DNA from 4 places in the Paenibacillus sp. FSL R7-0026 genome. Region 4 is predicted to be linked to each of the others. Evidence: a T-box and tRNA genes for the amino acid it is inferred to sense, from the RefSeq annotation. Region 4 holds a T-box; the other regions hold tRNA genes.
The links. A T-box is a leader RNA that pairs with one kind of tRNA and senses whether it is charged. The one in region 4 lies ahead of leuS (leucine--tRNA ligase), so its partner is inferred to be a tRNA-Leu.

Region 1 (3,590 bases), 4.2 Mb from region 4:
GCCCTGCTTCATGTTGTGCTGCATACAGTCGATCCACTTCTGCATTCCATTCAGCGCGGAGATCAGCGATTTCAGATGTACCATATGCACTTCGATATTGTCTTTGCTGCAATTCCTTCTGCAAAGCCTGCAATCCTTCGCGTGCATCTGCCAGAATGGCTTCTCCGCCTAACTTTGCGGCATCCATGCTGTTCAAGTTGATGTTGATGAATGAAGCTTCCGGATGTTGAAAAGCAGAGCGGGACGCCGTCGTGAAATCCGAGAACCGGGTACCGACGCCGATCACAACGTCTGCTTCTCTCGCCAGCCTATTGGCTGCCAGAGAGCCGGTAACCCCGATGGCCCCCACATTCAGTGGGTGGTCCCAAGAGACAGCGCTCTTGCCCGCCTGCGTTTCGGCGATCGGAATACCAAATGCCTCGGCGAACTCCACGAGCTGGGCGGATGCCTCAGAGTACAACACACCGCCGCCTGCAACGAGCAGCGGCTTTCTGCCTCGGGCAATCTGCTCCGTTGCCCGTTCAATGGCTGCCTGTACCGGGGGGCGACGATCCAGATAATGTACTTTGCGGGCAAAGAACGATTCCGGGTAATCGTACGCCTCTGCCTGCACATCCTGCGGCAGTGCGAGCGTTACTGCTCCTGTCTCTGCTGGATCAGTTAGCACACGCATGGCCTGTGTAACAGCAATCATCAACTGTTCAGGACGAACGATGCGATCCCAGTATTTACTGACGGCTTTGAATGGATCAGTGGCTGAGATTGTATAATCACTGCTCACTTCCAACTGCTGAAGTACCGGGTCTGGTTCCCGTGTAGCAAAGTTATCTCCTGGAAGCAATAAAACCGGAATCCGGTTCACTGTTGCAGTAGCTGCCGCTGTGATCATATTCAAAGCACCAGGTCCAATAGATGTTGTACATGCATAGATCTGTCTACGGTTCTTCTGCTTGGCATAAGCCGCTGCCGTATGCACCATGCCTTGTTCGTTCTTGCCTTGCATATACGTCAGGCTTCCCGGACTGCGCTCCAGCGCTTCTCCAATGCCTGTTACATTGCCATGTCCAAAAATACCGATGATTCCCTTCACAAACTTGGTTTCCACCCCGTCAACCGAGATATATTGCTGATCCAGGTATCGAAGCAGTGCCTGAGCCATCGTCAGTCGAATTGTTTTCATGAATTGATCGCCGTCCTTTCCTTTACGGGTTAAGCGCTTAATCTACGTTAAGTTTAAGCGCCTTACCCCTAAAGGTTAAGCGCTTAATTGATATGGTATTACAGGTTAATGATTTACGCAAGCTATTTTTGTAAGCGTTTTTATAAATTGTAATAAAGAAAAAATATTCTTGTGTTCGAACATGTGTCAGACCTTCTCTATTTGAACACTTCTACAATGACTAAGAACAGATTTAAATGAGGGGGAATATATCGTGAGGATGGGATACATGCTGGTACATGATAATCAGCCAAATAATCCGTGATCTTTGTATAAAATCATGATCAATATGCCTGTGAATGAAAAAAAAGAAAGAGACGGTGAATATCATCTCTTTCTTTTTCAATATATAAGCGGGTGATGGGAATCGAACCCACGCTATTAGCTTGGAAGGCTAAAGTTCTACCATTGAACTACACCCGCATAACAACAATCGGGATGACACGATTTGAACATGCGACCCCCTGGTCCCAAACCAGGTGCTCTACCAAGCTGAGCTACATCCCGTTATCTATACCGGCGAGAGGACTCGAACCTCCACGGTTTCCCACTCGATTTTGAGTCGAGCGCGTCTGCCATTCCGCCACGCCGGCAAAATATGAAGTTATAATGGCGCGCCCTGAGAGATTCGAACTCCCGGCCTTTTGATTCGTAGTCAAACGCTCTATCCAGCTGAGCTAAGGGCGCAAAATATTGGAGCGGAAGACGGGAATCGAACCCGCGACCCTCGCCTTGGCAAGGCGATGCTCTACCGCTGAGCCACTTCCGCAAATAAAGGATGCGCGTGGAGGGACTTGAACCCCCACGTCAAAGACGCTAGATCCTAAGTCTAGTGCGTCTGCCAATTCCGCCACACGCGCATATAATGGTGAGTCATGAAGGGCTCGAACCTTCGACACCCTGATTAAAAGTCAGGTGCTCTACCAACTGAGCTAATGACTCATAGAAAAACTGGTGGAGGATGATGGATTCGAACCACCGAACCCGTACGGGAGCAGATTTACAGTCTGATGCGTTTGGCCGCTTCGCTAATCCTCCAGGATTACATGGTGCCGGCGAGAGGACTTGAACCCCCAACCTACTGATTACAAGTCAGTTGCTCTACCAGTTGAGCTACACCGGCGTATTACATGGTGTTATAAATGGTGGCTCGGGACGGAATCGAACCGCCGACACGAGGATTTTCAGTCCTCTGCTCTACCGACTGAGCTACCGAGCCTTACTAGAATAAAAAAATGGCGGAACCGACGGGATTCGAACCCGCGATCTCCTGCGTGACAGGCAGGCATGTTAGGCCAACTACACCACGGTTCCAGATCACTTTCTCAAGGAAAGCTAATTGCGGGGGCAGGATTTGAACCTGCGGCCTTCGGGTTATGAGCCCGACGAGCTACCGGGCTGCTCCACCCCGCGTCGTTATAAAGTTATATGGTGGAGGCTGAGGGGATCGAACCCCCGACCCTCTGCTTGTAAGGCAGATGCTCTCCCAGCTGAGCTAAGCCTCCATAATATGACCCGTAGGGGATACTCTCACTTCGTTCGAGACTGCGAAGCAGTTGCTAACGAAGTTCATCCTCCGACGAACCTTTGGGATTCTCATCCCTTGTTGAAGCAATAGGTATTGCTATGACCCGTAGGGGATTCGAACCCCTGTTACCTCCGTGAAAGGGAGGTGTCTTAACCCCTTGACCAACGGGCCTTACTGGCTCCCCGAACAGGGCTCGAACCTGTGACAACTCGATTAACAGTCGAGTGCTCTACCAACTGAGCTATCAGGGAATGGTGGAGCCAAGCGGGATCGAACCGCTGACCTCCTGCTTGCAAGGCAGGCGCTCTCCCAGCTGAGCTATGGCCCCATACTCTGGTGTATTTCTTGTTTTGGTCTTGCTATGGGCCCTGGTGGACTCGAACCACCGGCCTCACCCTTATCAGAGGTGCGCTCTAACCAACTGAGCTAAGGGCCCTTATCAATTTTCGAAAAAAAATACCCCAATGGGGTTTCGCTTGGCGGCGTCCTACTCTCCCAGGACCCTGCGGTCCAAGTACCATCGGCGCTAGAGGGCTTAACGGTCGTGTTCGGGATGGGTACGTGTGGAACCCCTCCGCCATCGCCACCAAACGCATAGCTTAGCTTACATTTCAGAGTGTTGTTCTCTGAAAACTAGATTCGAAACGAAACATGCGAATTATCACTTGCTATTTGGATAAGCCCTCGACCGATTAGTACTGGTCAGCTCCATGCATTGCTGCACTTCCACCCCCAGCCTATCTACCTCGTCGTCTTCAAGGGGTCTTACATACTGGGAAATCTCATCTTGAGGGGGGCTTCACGCTTAGATGCTTTCAGCGTTTATCCCGTCCGTACATAGCT
Region 2 (3,590 bases), 4.2 Mb from region 4:
CTGCGCCTGGAAGAGAAAGATATGCGTTTGTTCTTCTCGTCCATTCCATCCACGCCATTCCCGGCTTCCAGTTATGTAGGAGCGGGTTATGAGATTGGATTCACTCCCGATGCTCTCGTTACCAAACTTGAGGCCGAAAATCCGGATCGGATGAATGCGAGTATCTCGGTTGAGCTTTTGCCTGAAATCAAAGCAGACTATCTGTTCATTGTGTCCATTAGCTCTGATGGGTCAGCTGAAGCATTGCAAAAAACAAAAGATGAACTCAACGAAATCCAGCAACTCCAAGTGTGGAAAAGCCTACCCGCTGTTCAAAATGGTCATGTCTATGTCCTCAATGCTAAGAAATGGCTCATTGACGGCCCCATTGCCGAATCGCTCAAACGCAATGAAATGCTCGAAGTTCTTGGACTACCTGCTCCCTGATTCCAAACATACCGACTATTTCATCCACAACAAACAAAAGGAGATTCACCGTATTTTCGGTGGATCTCCTTTATATTTAATATTCCATATGGCCTCATTCAGTCCTGTTTCAGGAAAAATCATTCTACATGCTTAACATTTAAATGCATTTCATGTACACCCTTCTCTTCCTACAACTAATTAGGGATAGGTATTCATCAAAATCATATATAACTGTCCAGCTTTTAATATATTTTAAAATTTTGGGCTGTTTCAATCCCAAGTGCACTCTGGATAAACGTATTAGCCACTTTCTCTACAGGTACGGGATTAAATCCAATAAAGAAATCCCTATATTTTTCCGCCGACTCTACAAACAGATTAGGACTAACCGAATTCAAACGAATGCCTCTTGGTAACTCAAACGCTGCCGCTTTGGCAAACGAATCAATAGCCCCATTGACCAGAGCACTTGATGCACCTTGCTCAATAGGGTGGTCTTGTATAATGCCACTGACCAGCGTGAAACTCCCCTTGTCGTTAATATAGTGCTGTCCAATCAATACGATATTGACCTGTCCAAGCAGTTTACCCTGCACACTAATCATATTGTTCTCAGGTGTAAGTTCTTCGAGTTTCGCATAATGGGTCTGACCCGCCGCCACAATGACGTAATCAATATTTCTCACCGTTTCAAAAAGGGTAGTAATACTCTCTGTCGATGTCATATCCACCTGAACATCCCCGGATTGTCTACCTGCCGTAATAACCTCAACGGAATAATCTCTCAGTTTCGCAACAACGGCTTTACCTAATGTTCCGTTTCCACCAATCACCAGAGCTCTTTTCATTACTGTTTGTCCTCCTTTATAAATAAATACGGTTAATCAGATACGAATTGTTCTATTTATTTAAACAAAGATTTCATCCTTAATCAAATGACAATTGCCCCTATTATAAATAGATTACACTTAACACAAAAAAAGCCTTTGCTATAAGCAAAGACTCTTCTATATGTTACTCGGAAGCGGGTGATGGGAATCGAACCCACGCTATTAGCTTGGAAGGCTAAAGTTCTACCATTGAACTACACCCGCAAATAAAAAAAATCGGGATGACACGATTTGAACATGCGACCCCCTGGTCCCAAACCAGGTGCTCTACCAAGCTGAGCTACATCCCGATACTTATGAGAATAATGGCGCGCCCTGAGAGATTCGAACTCCCGGCCTTTTGATTCGTAGTCAAACGCTCTATCCAGCTGAGCTAAGGGCGCAAATATTGGAGCGGAAGACGGGAATCGAACCCGCGACCCTCGCCTTGGCAAGGCGATGCTCTACCGCTGAGCCACTTCCGCAAAACATATGGTGCGGTCGAGAGGACTCGAACCTCCACGGGGGTTAGCCCACACGGACCTGAACCGTGCGCGTCTGCCAATTCCGCCACGACCGCAAAATATAATGGTGAGTCATGAAGGGCTCGAACCTTCGACACCCTGATTAAAAGTCAGGTGCTCTACCAACTGAGCTAATGACTCGTAATGAAATGGCTGGGGATATAGGATTTGAACCTATGCATGACGGAGTCAAAGTCCGTTGCCTTACCGCTTGGCTAATCCCCATTAAAAAATCATGGGGCGATCGAGGGGAATTGAACCCCCGAATGCCGGATCCACAAACCGGTGCGTTAACCACTTCGCCACGACCGCCATAGAGTAAGCCATTCATCCACTAAGAGAATCTTAGTATTAACAATTTTACTTGTAATATACATTCTATCACAAATTCAGATGTAAATACTAAAAATGGTGCCGGCGAGAGGACTTGAACCCCCAACCTACTGATTACAAGTCAGTTGCTCTACCAGTTGAGCTACACCGGCACGGTGTATATTTAATTAAAAAATGGCGGAACCGACGGGATTCGAACCCGCGATCTCCTGCGTGACAGGCAGGCATGTTAGGCCAACTACACCACGGTTCCAGATCACTTTCTCAAAGGAAAGTATAATTGCGGGGGCAGGATTTGAACCTGCGGCCTTCGGGTTATGAGCCCGACGAGCTACCGGGCTGCTCCACCCCGCGTCGTTATAAAATTATATGGTGGAGGCTGAGGGGATCGAACCCCCGACCCTCTGCTTGTAAGGCAGATGCTCTCCCAGCTGAGCTAAGCCTCCATATTATGACCCGTAGGGGATTCGAACCCCTGTTACCTCCGTGAAAGGGAGGTGTCTTAACCCCTTGACCAACGGGCCTTGCTAAAAAAATTATCTGGCGGAGAGAGAGGGATTCGAACCCTCGAGACGCTTGTGACGCCTACACGATTTCCAATCGTGCTCCTTCGGCCAGCTCGGACACCTCTCCATATGGCTCCCCGAACAGGGCTCGAACCTGTGACAACTCGATTAACAGTCGAGTGCTCTACCAACTGAGCTATCAGGGAATGGTGGAGCCAAGCGGGATCGAACCGCTGACCTCCTGCTTGCAAGGCAGGCGCTCTCCCAGCTGAGCTATGGCCCCATACACTGTGTATTTCATTGTTGTGGTCTTGCTATGGGCCCTGGTGGACTCGAACCACCGGCCTCACCCTTATCAGAGGTGCGCTCTAACCAACTGAGCTAAGGGCCCTAATATATATCCCTTATTCCTTAGCAAGGGGGGCAAAAAAAATACCCCAAAGGGAAATCGCTTGGCGGCGTCCTACTCTCCCAGGACCCTGCGGTCCAAGTACCATCGGCGCTAGAGGGCTTAACGGTCGTGTTCGGGATGGGTACGTGTGGAACCCCTCCGCCATCGCCACCAAACGCGGTGCTTACATTTCAGAGTGTTGTTCTCTGAAAACTAGATTCGAAACGAAACACGCGAATTATCACTTGCATATTTGGATAAGCCCTCGACCGATTAGTACTGGTCAGCTCCATGCATTGCTGCACTTCCACCCCCAGCCTATCTACCTCGTCGTCTTCAAGGGGTCTTACATACTGGGAAATCTCATCTTGAGGGGGCTTCACGCTTAGATGCTTTCAGCGTTTATCCCGTCCGTACATAGCTACCCAGCGGTGCTCCTGGCGGAACAACTGGTACACCAGCGGTACGTCCATCCCGGTCCTCTCGTACTAAGGACAGCTCCTCTCAAATTTCCTACGCCCACGACAGATAGGGACCGAACTGTCTCACGACGTTCTGA
Region 3 (3,590 bases), 920 kb from region 4:
AAGTCGGGCTTAGTGATCCGGTGGTACCGCATGGAAGGGCCATCGCTCAACGGATAAAAGCTACCCTGGGGATAACAGGCTTATCTCCCCCAAGAGTCCACATCGACGGGGAGGTTTGGCACCTCGATGTCGGCTCATCGCATCCTGGGGCTGAAGTAGGTCCCAAGGGTTGGGCTGTTCGCCCATTAAAGCGGTACGCGAGCTGGGTTCAGAACGTCGTGAGACAGTTCGGTCCCTATCTGTCGTGGGCGTAGGAAATTTGAGAGGAGCTGTCCTTAGTACGAGAGGACCGGGATGGACGTACCGCTGGTGTACCAGTTGTTCCGCCAGGAGCACCGCTGGGTAGCTATGTACGGACGGGATAAACGCTGAAAGCATCTAAGCGTGAAGCCCCCCTCAAGATGAGATTTCCCAGTATGTAAGACCCCTTGAAGACGACGAGGTAGATAGGCTGGGGGTGGAAGTGCAGCAATGCATGGAGCTGACCAGTACTAATCGGTCGAGGGCTTATCCAATAGCAAGTTGTAATTCGCATGTTTCGTTTCGAATCTAGTTTTCAGAGAACGATCTCTGAAGCATATTCCCTGATAGCTCAGTTGGTAGAGCACTCGACTGTTAATCGAGTTGTCACAGGTTCGAGCCCTGTTCGGGGAGCCATATGGAGAGGTGTCCGAGCTGGCCGAAGGAGCACGATTGGAAATCGTGTAGGCGTCACAAGCGTCTCGAGGGTTCGAATCCCTCTCTCTCCGCCAGATAATTTTTTTAGCAAGGCCCGTTGGTCAAGGGGTTAAGACACCTCCCTTTCACGGAGGTAACAGGGGTTCGAATCCCCTACGGGTCATAATATGGAGGCTTAGCTCAGCTGGGAGAGCATCTGCCTTACAAGCAGAGGGTCGGGGGTTCGATCCCCTCAGCCTCCACCATATAATTTTATAACGACGCGGGGTGGAGCAGCCCGGTAGCTCGTCGGGCTCATAACCCGAAGGCCGCAGGTTCAAATCCTGCCCCCGCAATTATACTTTCCTTTGAGAAAGTGATCTGGAACCGTGGTGTAGTTGGCCTAACATGCCTGCCTGTCACGCAGGAGATCGCGGGTTCGAATCCCGTCGGTTCCGCCATTTAATCTTTACATGAGGCAAACTGTTCACTACATCTGCTGTATGGCACTGATGCCCTATATAAAGTGTAAGGAATTAAGATTAGACTTTATTATGGCTCGGTAGCTCAGTCGGTAGAGCAGAGGACTGAAAATCCTCGTGTCGGCGGTTCGATTCCGTCCCGAGCCACCATTTTTAAAATAATTTAATATGCCGGTGTAGCTCAACTGGTAGAGCAACTGACTTGTAATCAGTAGGTTGGGGGTTCAAGTCCTCTCGCCGGCACCATGTAATCCTGGAGGATTAGCGAAGTGGCCAAACGCATCAGACTGTAAATCTGCTCCCGTACGGGTTCGGTGGTTCGAATCCATCATCCTCCACCAGTTTTATAGGGGCATAGTTTAAAGGTAGAACAACGGTCTCCAAAACCGTTGGTGTGGGTTCAATTCCTGCTGCCCCTGCCAATTAACTTTTTAGAAAATAACCTTTTGTGGCGATCGTGGCGAAGTGGTTAACGCACCGGTTTGTGGATCCGGCATTCGGGGGTTCAATTCCCCTCGATCGCCCCTTTGTTTTTTCATTTTTTATTGGGGATTAGCCAAGCGGTAAGGCAACGGACTTTGACTCCGTCATGCATAGGTTCAAATCCTATATCCCCAGCCATTATGCGGACGTGGCTCAGCGGTAGAGCATCGCCTTGCCAAGGCGAGGGTCGCGGGTTCGATTCCCGTCGTCCGCTCCAAAATATGGCGCCATAGCCAAGTGGTAAGGCACAGCTCTGCAAAAGCTTTATCCCCAGTTCGAATCTGGGTGGCGCCTCCAGCATATGCCGGCGTGGCGGAATGGCAGACGCGCTCGACTCAAAATCGAGTGGGAAACCGTGGAGGTTCGAGTCCTCTCGCCGGTATATTGAATAGCCCTACATGTTGCTTATGCAATGTGTAGGGCTATTTTTATTTCATATGAAATGATTTATGTGCAGTAAGAAAATCTAGAGTAAGAGAAGATGGACGTTAATAAAGATTGACGTATAATTATATTCAGTATATTGTAGATAAGTAAAGTCTTTAATATGGAGGAGTGAAGTAGAGTGACTAATGGAAAAAATGTTTCGGATACCGATCTGTTATTTGATCTTTCTGTATGGGAAGAGGCATGGAAGAATGGTCCGAGAAGTTCAAAATATAAGAAGAAAAGCGCACCATTTAATACAGAAGAAGTATTTGAGCGATGGGCAAGAGATTATCATGCACAGTCGTTCACTGAAGAAGGAAAGCAGCGTTCTGAACGCATTATGGGCTGGATTGAAAACCAGGGTGTGGAATTCGCAGGGTTATCCATTTTGGACATTGGAGCCGCTTCAGGCATATTTACCATTCCTTTTGCAGAAAAGGGGGCAAGTGTGACCGCAGTTGAGCCTTCTGAGTTGCTTGTCTCCCTTATGAAAGAGACGATACCTTCAGCTCTGGAATCCAATATCGAAATCGTAAACGAACGATATGAGGAAATCTCCATTCAGGATAAAGGCTGGGAGAAGAAATATGACTTTGCATTTGCATCCATGTGTCCAGCAATGTCGGATTGGGAAACGATTGAGATGGCGATCAACTGTGCCCGGAAGTATGTATATATAAGCACTATGGCGGGACAGAAGGAACACACACTAATGGAAGAACTTAAGGATGTACTGGGTGTAACTTCTTCATATAAGGCCGGTGATATGGGATATATTCAACAGTTGCTGTATTTGAAGGGTTATTCATACACCATGATCATTACGAGAGAAGTTAACTCATTTGAAGTACCGGTGGAAGAGATTATCGAGAAGCTGCCAGAATGGCTTAATACGTATGAGTTACCATCGGATGAAGATTCCCTCAGATTGGCTGAGGATTACATTAGCGATACGTACAAGGATAGTACGGTGACCTTCTCACGTGGAGCAAGATTTGGTAAAATTCTAATCCAACTTGAACAGCCAAATATGAAAACAGTTCGCACTAAGGATAAGCAATAAATCGCATAAGCTTGGCACGTATACTGATAATCAGGAATTGAGACAGAGACAATGTAGTCTAACGTCTAAGATGGCACTAGGAAGCATCACAACGCTGTGCCAAAAGATGAACGGTTGAAACATATGAAGTTAAGATTGCAGAAGTGAAGGTGTAAGTGAAGGGAGCAGGTTATGTGCTCCCTCTTTTTTGAAGCCACTAATTCATCGACCACTTTGAACCAGACCCTCGTTTTCAGAGAATGATCTCTGAAGCATATTCCCTGATATTTCAGTTGGTAGAGCACTCCACGGTTAATCGAGTTGTCACAGGTCCGAGCCCTATCCCTGTTCGGGGAGCCATACGGATAGGTGGCCGAGCTGGCTGAAGGAGTACGACTTACAATCGTGCTCCTTGTCTAATTTTTGTTCGATACTTCTGCTTTCTGCTTACGCTCCCTGTACTGGCCAGGGGTGATTCCTTCCCATTTACGAAATGA
Region 4 (3,590 bases):
GCGCTTGTTCTACGTGGCTGTGAAGTAAGAGCAAATAATGAGAACTGTCCTTATGTATGGTGCATAAGGGCAGTTTTTTGTTTGATTTTTTATGGAGAATGAATAGTAGTAGTCTTAAATAGGGTAAAGGGATGCAAGAAAAGACTCACGAGCGTGACAAAAAGTATTGCCAGTTAAAGTAAAGGAGGCGATAATAGTCGGATAGAAAGCGTTTTCCGAGAAATAAATCAAATGTCAATGTGAGGTGTAGAAGTGGAAAGTACATATAAAACAAGACTTTCGTCAGAACAGTTGAATGCCATAATAGAGCAGCATTTCTCTGCAAGTATACAGGACTACAAGGAAATGGTGGATGGCTGGGCCAATCATGCATATCTCATTACACTGAGTGACGCACAGCGAGTGGTACTCAAAATTGCACCGTCGGCTTCGACAAATCTGATGCGCTGTGAGCAGGATCTCATGATTGCTGAGGTTGAGGCACTACGCCTCATCACGGAGCTACAGGATATTCCTGTACCCCAAGTGTTGGCTTATGACGATTCGTTAACTATGGCTTCAGCGCGTTATTTTATCATGGAGTACATGTCTGGAACACCCTATAATCAGGTCAAGGATCAATATTCTGCGGAAGAGCAGGAAGCCATTGAACACGAGCTCGGTCGGTACAATCGTCGAATTAATGAAATCAAGGGCGAGAAGTTTGGATATTTCTCGGAGCAAAAACAGCGATATTCCACATGGAAAGAAGCATTTATGAATCTGATGAAGGATATTCTTACCGACGGGGAAGAAGCCGGGGTTACATTTTCAATAGATTATCCTGAATTGAGACGCTTGATTGGAGAAAAATCGAATGTGCTGGACGATGTAAAAGAACCTGTGCTTGTGAGTTGGGATCTGTGGGACGGCAATGTGTTAGTAGATAAAGGTCGCATCACAGCGATTATTGATTTTGAACGTTCACTGTGGGCAGATCCTTTGATGGAGCATTATTTCAGTCATTTTAACTATACGCCTGGTTTTGTGAAAGGCTATGGGCATGCGATTACGACTGAAAGTGAGCTGAAAAGAAGAAGTCTCTATGACTTGTACTTTGATCTGGTGCTGCGCATTGAGTGCGCTTATCGTCAATATGATAATCAGGAACATGTGAATTGGACCATTCATAATCTGGAGGAAGGCATTGAGCGTTTTCGTTTATCTTGAAAAGAAACCAGCGTTATGAACGGTACGAAGCGTAGACTTCAAGATAGCGATTATAACGTGTAATATTGACTTTGGGCTTGCTTTTTTATATAATGGTCCCGATATTGTATACATATTTCGATGATAAGGATCAGTAGTAATTCCTGTACATAACAGAGAGCCGGCGGTTGGTGCAAGCCGGTTGACAGTGATTTGCGAACTCGCCTTGGAGAAATGCGGTGATTACACCATTCTGTTTAACCTGCTTGTATAAAGCTTGGGTTCAGGAATGGAAATCCGCATCGGTTAACCGCCGTTACAGGTCCAAAGGGAGTGGATGACGAAGCACGTTCGTCCGCTAACTAGGGTGGTACCACGGGAATTCAACCTCTCGTCCCTAGCGCTGCAAACGCTACGGGATGCTGAGGTTTTTTTGTTGCAATTAAAGCTAAAGCGAATAACCTGAAGGAGGAACAATAGATGAGTGAGAATAACCAGCCGAAACACGGCTATCAGCCACAAGTCATGGAAAAAAGTTGGCAGCAATACTGGGATGCAAATAAAACGTTTAAAACCGGTGAGGACCCTGCTAAACCGAAATTTTATGCACTGGATATGTTCCCTTATCCATCCGGTTCAGGTCTGCACGTAGGCCATCCAGAAGGATATACGGCAACGGATATCGTTTCCCGATACAAACGTATGCGCGGTTACAATGTATTGCACCCAATGGGTTGGGATGCTTTCGGTCTGCCTGCTGAGCAGCATGCACTGGATACAGGTGAACATCCACGAGATATTACATTCCGTAATATTGACAATTTCCGTCGCCAGATCAAATCGCTTGGTTTCTCCTATGACTGGGATCGTGAGATCAGCACAACGGACCCTGAATACTATAAATGGACACAATGGATCTTTATTCAGCTGTACAACAAAGGTCTGGCTTATGTGGATGAAGTTGCAGTTAACTGGTGTGAAGCCCTTGGAACGGTACTTGCTAATGAAGAGGTTATTGATGGCAAGAGTGAACGTGGAGGACATCCGGTTGTACGCAAACCGATGCGTCAATGGGTTCTGAGAATTACCGAGTATGCAGAGCGTCTGTTGGAAGACTTGGAAGAGCTGGATTGGTCTGAAAGCATCAAGGATATGCAGCGCAACTGGATCGGTAAATCGACAGGTGCGGAAGTTGTATTTGCCATTGAGGGTCGCGAGGAAGTCATCAAGGTGTTCACTACCCGTGCGGACACATTGTTCGGTGCGAGCTTTGCAGTACTTGCTCCGGAACATGAATTGGTAGAAGCAATTACAACCGATGACCAACGTGAAGCTATTCAGGCTTATCAGGAGCAGGCTTCTCGTAAGAGTGATCTGGAACGTACAGATTTGGCCAAAGACAAAACAGGTGTATTCACTGGCGCTTATGCAATCAATCCCGTTAATGGTGCAAAACTGCCGATCTGGATTGCTGATTACGTTCTTGCAGGTTACGGTACAGGTGCGGTTATGGCTGTTCCGGGTCATGATGCACGTGACTGGGAATTTGCGAAGCAGTTCGGTCTGGATATCATCGAAGTTATTCAAGGTGGAGACGTTACACAAGAGGCGTATTCGGGTGATGGCGCGCATGTGAATTCAGATTTCTTGAACGGACTGAATAATGAAGAAGCGGTTGCCAAGATGATTGCTTGGTTGGAAGAGAACGGTAAAGGACAAGGTAAAGTAACCTATCGTCTGCGCGATTGGCTGTTCAGCCGTCAGCGTTACTGGGGTGAGCCAATCCCGATTCTGCATCTGGAAGACGGAACGATGAAGACAGTACCGGAGGATCAACTTCCACTGCTGCTGCCTGATATCGACCAGATCAAACCTTCGGGTACAGGAGAATCACCACTGGCGAATGTTACGGAGTGGGTGAATACGGTAGATCCGGAAACGGGAATGAAGGCACGTCGTGAGACCAACACCATGCCACAATGGGCGGGTAGCTGCTGGTATTACCTGCGCTTTATCGATCCGCACAATGACAAGGAACTGATCTCCAAGGAGAAACAGCAACAGTGGCTGCCGGTTGATCTGTACATTGGCGGAGCAGAGCACGCGGTGCTTCACTTGCTGTACGCTCGTTTCTGGCACAAAGTGCTGTATGATCTGGGTGTTGTGGAGACCAAAGAGCCTTTCCACAAACTGGTGAACCAAGGTATGATCCTGGGTACCAATAATGAGAAAATGAGTAAATCCCGTGGTAATGTCATTAACCCGGATGAAATCGTCAATGAATTCGGTGCAGATACATTGCGTCTGTACGAGATGTTCATGGGACCATTGGAAGCGACAAAACCGTGGAATGCAAACGGGGTTGAAGGCATGCACCGCTTCCTGTCACGTGTATGGCGTCT

Region 1: it has a tRNA-Leu gene. The T-box ahead of leuS (leucine--tRNA ligase) is inferred to sense a tRNA for this amino acid. The anticodon was not compared.
Region 2: it has a tRNA-Leu gene. The T-box ahead of leuS (leucine--tRNA ligase) is inferred to sense a tRNA for this amino acid. The anticodon was not compared.
Region 3: it has a tRNA-Leu gene. The T-box ahead of leuS (leucine--tRNA ligase) is inferred to sense a tRNA for this amino acid. The anticodon was not compared.

Annotation. Positions count from the first base shown of each region.
Region 1 is NZ_JBBORG010000001.1:322,998-326,587, reverse strand. Features, by position in the region: gene iolD (3D-(3,5/4)-trihydroxycyclohexane-1,2-dione acylhydrolase (decyclizing)) at 1-1,180, opposite strand, end outside; tRNA gene MKY44_RS01540 (tRNA-Gly) at 1,572-1,642, opposite strand; tRNA gene MKY44_RS01535 (tRNA-Pro) at 1,653-1,726, opposite strand; tRNA gene MKY44_RS01530 (tRNA-Leu) at 1,734-1,812, opposite strand; tRNA gene MKY44_RS01525 (tRNA-Arg) at 1,830-1,906, opposite strand; tRNA gene MKY44_RS01520 (tRNA-Gly) at 1,914-1,988, opposite strand; tRNA gene MKY44_RS01515 (tRNA-Leu) at 1,999-2,079, opposite strand; tRNA gene MKY44_RS01510 (tRNA-Lys) at 2,086-2,161, opposite strand; tRNA gene MKY44_RS01505 (tRNA-Tyr) at 2,172-2,257, opposite strand; tRNA gene MKY44_RS01500 (tRNA-Thr) at 2,267-2,342, opposite strand; tRNA gene MKY44_RS01495 (tRNA-Phe) at 2,363-2,438, opposite strand; tRNA gene MKY44_RS01490 (tRNA-Asp) at 2,456-2,533, opposite strand; tRNA gene MKY44_RS01485 (tRNA-Met) at 2,559-2,632, opposite strand; tRNA gene MKY44_RS01480 (tRNA-Val) at 2,649-2,724, opposite strand; tRNA gene MKY44_RS01475 (tRNA-Glu) at 2,847-2,918, opposite strand; tRNA gene MKY44_RS01470 (tRNA-Asn) at 2,923-2,998, opposite strand; tRNA gene MKY44_RS01465 (tRNA-Ala) at 3,000-3,075, opposite strand; tRNA gene MKY44_RS01460 (tRNA-Ile) at 3,110-3,183, opposite strand; rRNA gene rrf (5S ribosomal RNA) at 3,222-3,338, opposite strand; rRNA gene MKY44_RS01450 (23S ribosomal RNA) at 3,420-3,590, opposite strand, start outside.
Region 2 is NZ_JBBORG010000001.1:360,101-363,690, reverse strand. Features, by position in the region: gene MKY44_RS01810 (ABC transporter substrate-binding protein) at 1-426, shown strand, start outside; gene MKY44_RS01805 (short chain dehydrogenase) at 651-1,256, opposite strand; tRNA gene MKY44_RS01800 (tRNA-Gly) at 1,432-1,502, opposite strand; tRNA gene MKY44_RS01795 (tRNA-Pro) at 1,515-1,588, opposite strand; tRNA gene MKY44_RS01790 (tRNA-Arg) at 1,605-1,681, opposite strand; tRNA gene MKY44_RS01785 (tRNA-Gly) at 1,688-1,762, opposite strand; tRNA gene MKY44_RS01780 (tRNA-Leu) at 1,771-1,857, opposite strand; tRNA gene MKY44_RS01775 (tRNA-Lys) at 1,867-1,942, opposite strand; tRNA gene MKY44_RS01770 (tRNA-Gln) at 1,952-2,026, opposite strand; tRNA gene MKY44_RS01765 (tRNA-His) at 2,038-2,113, opposite strand; tRNA gene MKY44_RS01760 (tRNA-Thr) at 2,211-2,286, opposite strand; tRNA gene MKY44_RS01755 (tRNA-Asp) at 2,310-2,387, opposite strand; tRNA gene MKY44_RS01750 (tRNA-Met) at 2,415-2,488, opposite strand; tRNA gene MKY44_RS01745 (tRNA-Val) at 2,505-2,580, opposite strand; tRNA gene MKY44_RS01740 (tRNA-Glu) at 2,587-2,658, opposite strand; tRNA gene MKY44_RS01735 (tRNA-Ser) at 2,676-2,767, opposite strand; tRNA gene MKY44_RS01730 (tRNA-Asn) at 2,771-2,846, opposite strand; tRNA gene MKY44_RS01725 (tRNA-Ala) at 2,848-2,923, opposite strand; tRNA gene MKY44_RS01720 (tRNA-Ile) at 2,958-3,031, opposite strand; rRNA gene rrf (5S ribosomal RNA) at 3,091-3,207, opposite strand; rRNA gene MKY44_RS01710 (23S ribosomal RNA) at 3,285-3,590, opposite strand, start outside.
Region 3 is NZ_JBBORG010000001.1:5,442,840-5,446,429, reverse strand. Features, by position in the region: rRNA gene MKY44_RS23925 (23S ribosomal RNA) at 1-515, shown strand, start outside; tRNA gene MKY44_RS23920 (tRNA-Asn) at 582-657, shown strand; tRNA gene MKY44_RS23915 (tRNA-Ser) at 661-752, shown strand; tRNA gene MKY44_RS23910 (tRNA-Glu) at 770-841, shown strand; tRNA gene MKY44_RS23905 (tRNA-Val) at 848-923, shown strand; tRNA gene MKY44_RS23900 (tRNA-Met) at 940-1,013, shown strand; tRNA gene MKY44_RS23895 (tRNA-Asp) at 1,041-1,118, shown strand; tRNA gene MKY44_RS23890 (tRNA-Phe) at 1,214-1,289, shown strand; tRNA gene MKY44_RS23885 (tRNA-Thr) at 1,310-1,385, shown strand; tRNA gene MKY44_RS23880 (tRNA-Tyr) at 1,395-1,480, shown strand; tRNA gene MKY44_RS23875 (tRNA-Trp) at 1,488-1,561, shown strand; tRNA gene MKY44_RS23870 (tRNA-His) at 1,591-1,663, shown strand; tRNA gene MKY44_RS23865 (tRNA-Gln) at 1,686-1,760, shown strand; tRNA gene MKY44_RS23860 (tRNA-Gly) at 1,765-1,839, shown strand; tRNA gene MKY44_RS23855 (tRNA-Cys) at 1,846-1,919, shown strand; tRNA gene MKY44_RS23850 (tRNA-Leu) at 1,926-2,004, shown strand; gene MKY44_RS23845 (class I SAM-dependent methyltransferase) at 2,188-3,114, shown strand; tRNA gene MKY44_RS23840 (tRNA-Asn) at 3,372-3,453, shown strand; gene MKY44_RS23835 (helix-turn-helix domain-containing protein) at 3,510-3,590, opposite strand, start outside.
Region 4 is NZ_JBBORG010000001.1:4,520,110-4,523,699, reverse strand. Features, by position in the region: gene MKY44_RS20000 (class I SAM-dependent DNA methyltransferase) at 1-28, shown strand, start outside; gene MKY44_RS19995 (phosphotransferase family protein) at 253-1,209, shown strand; T-box leader at 1,321-1,590, shown strand; gene leuS (leucine--tRNA ligase) at 1,669-3,590, shown strand, end outside.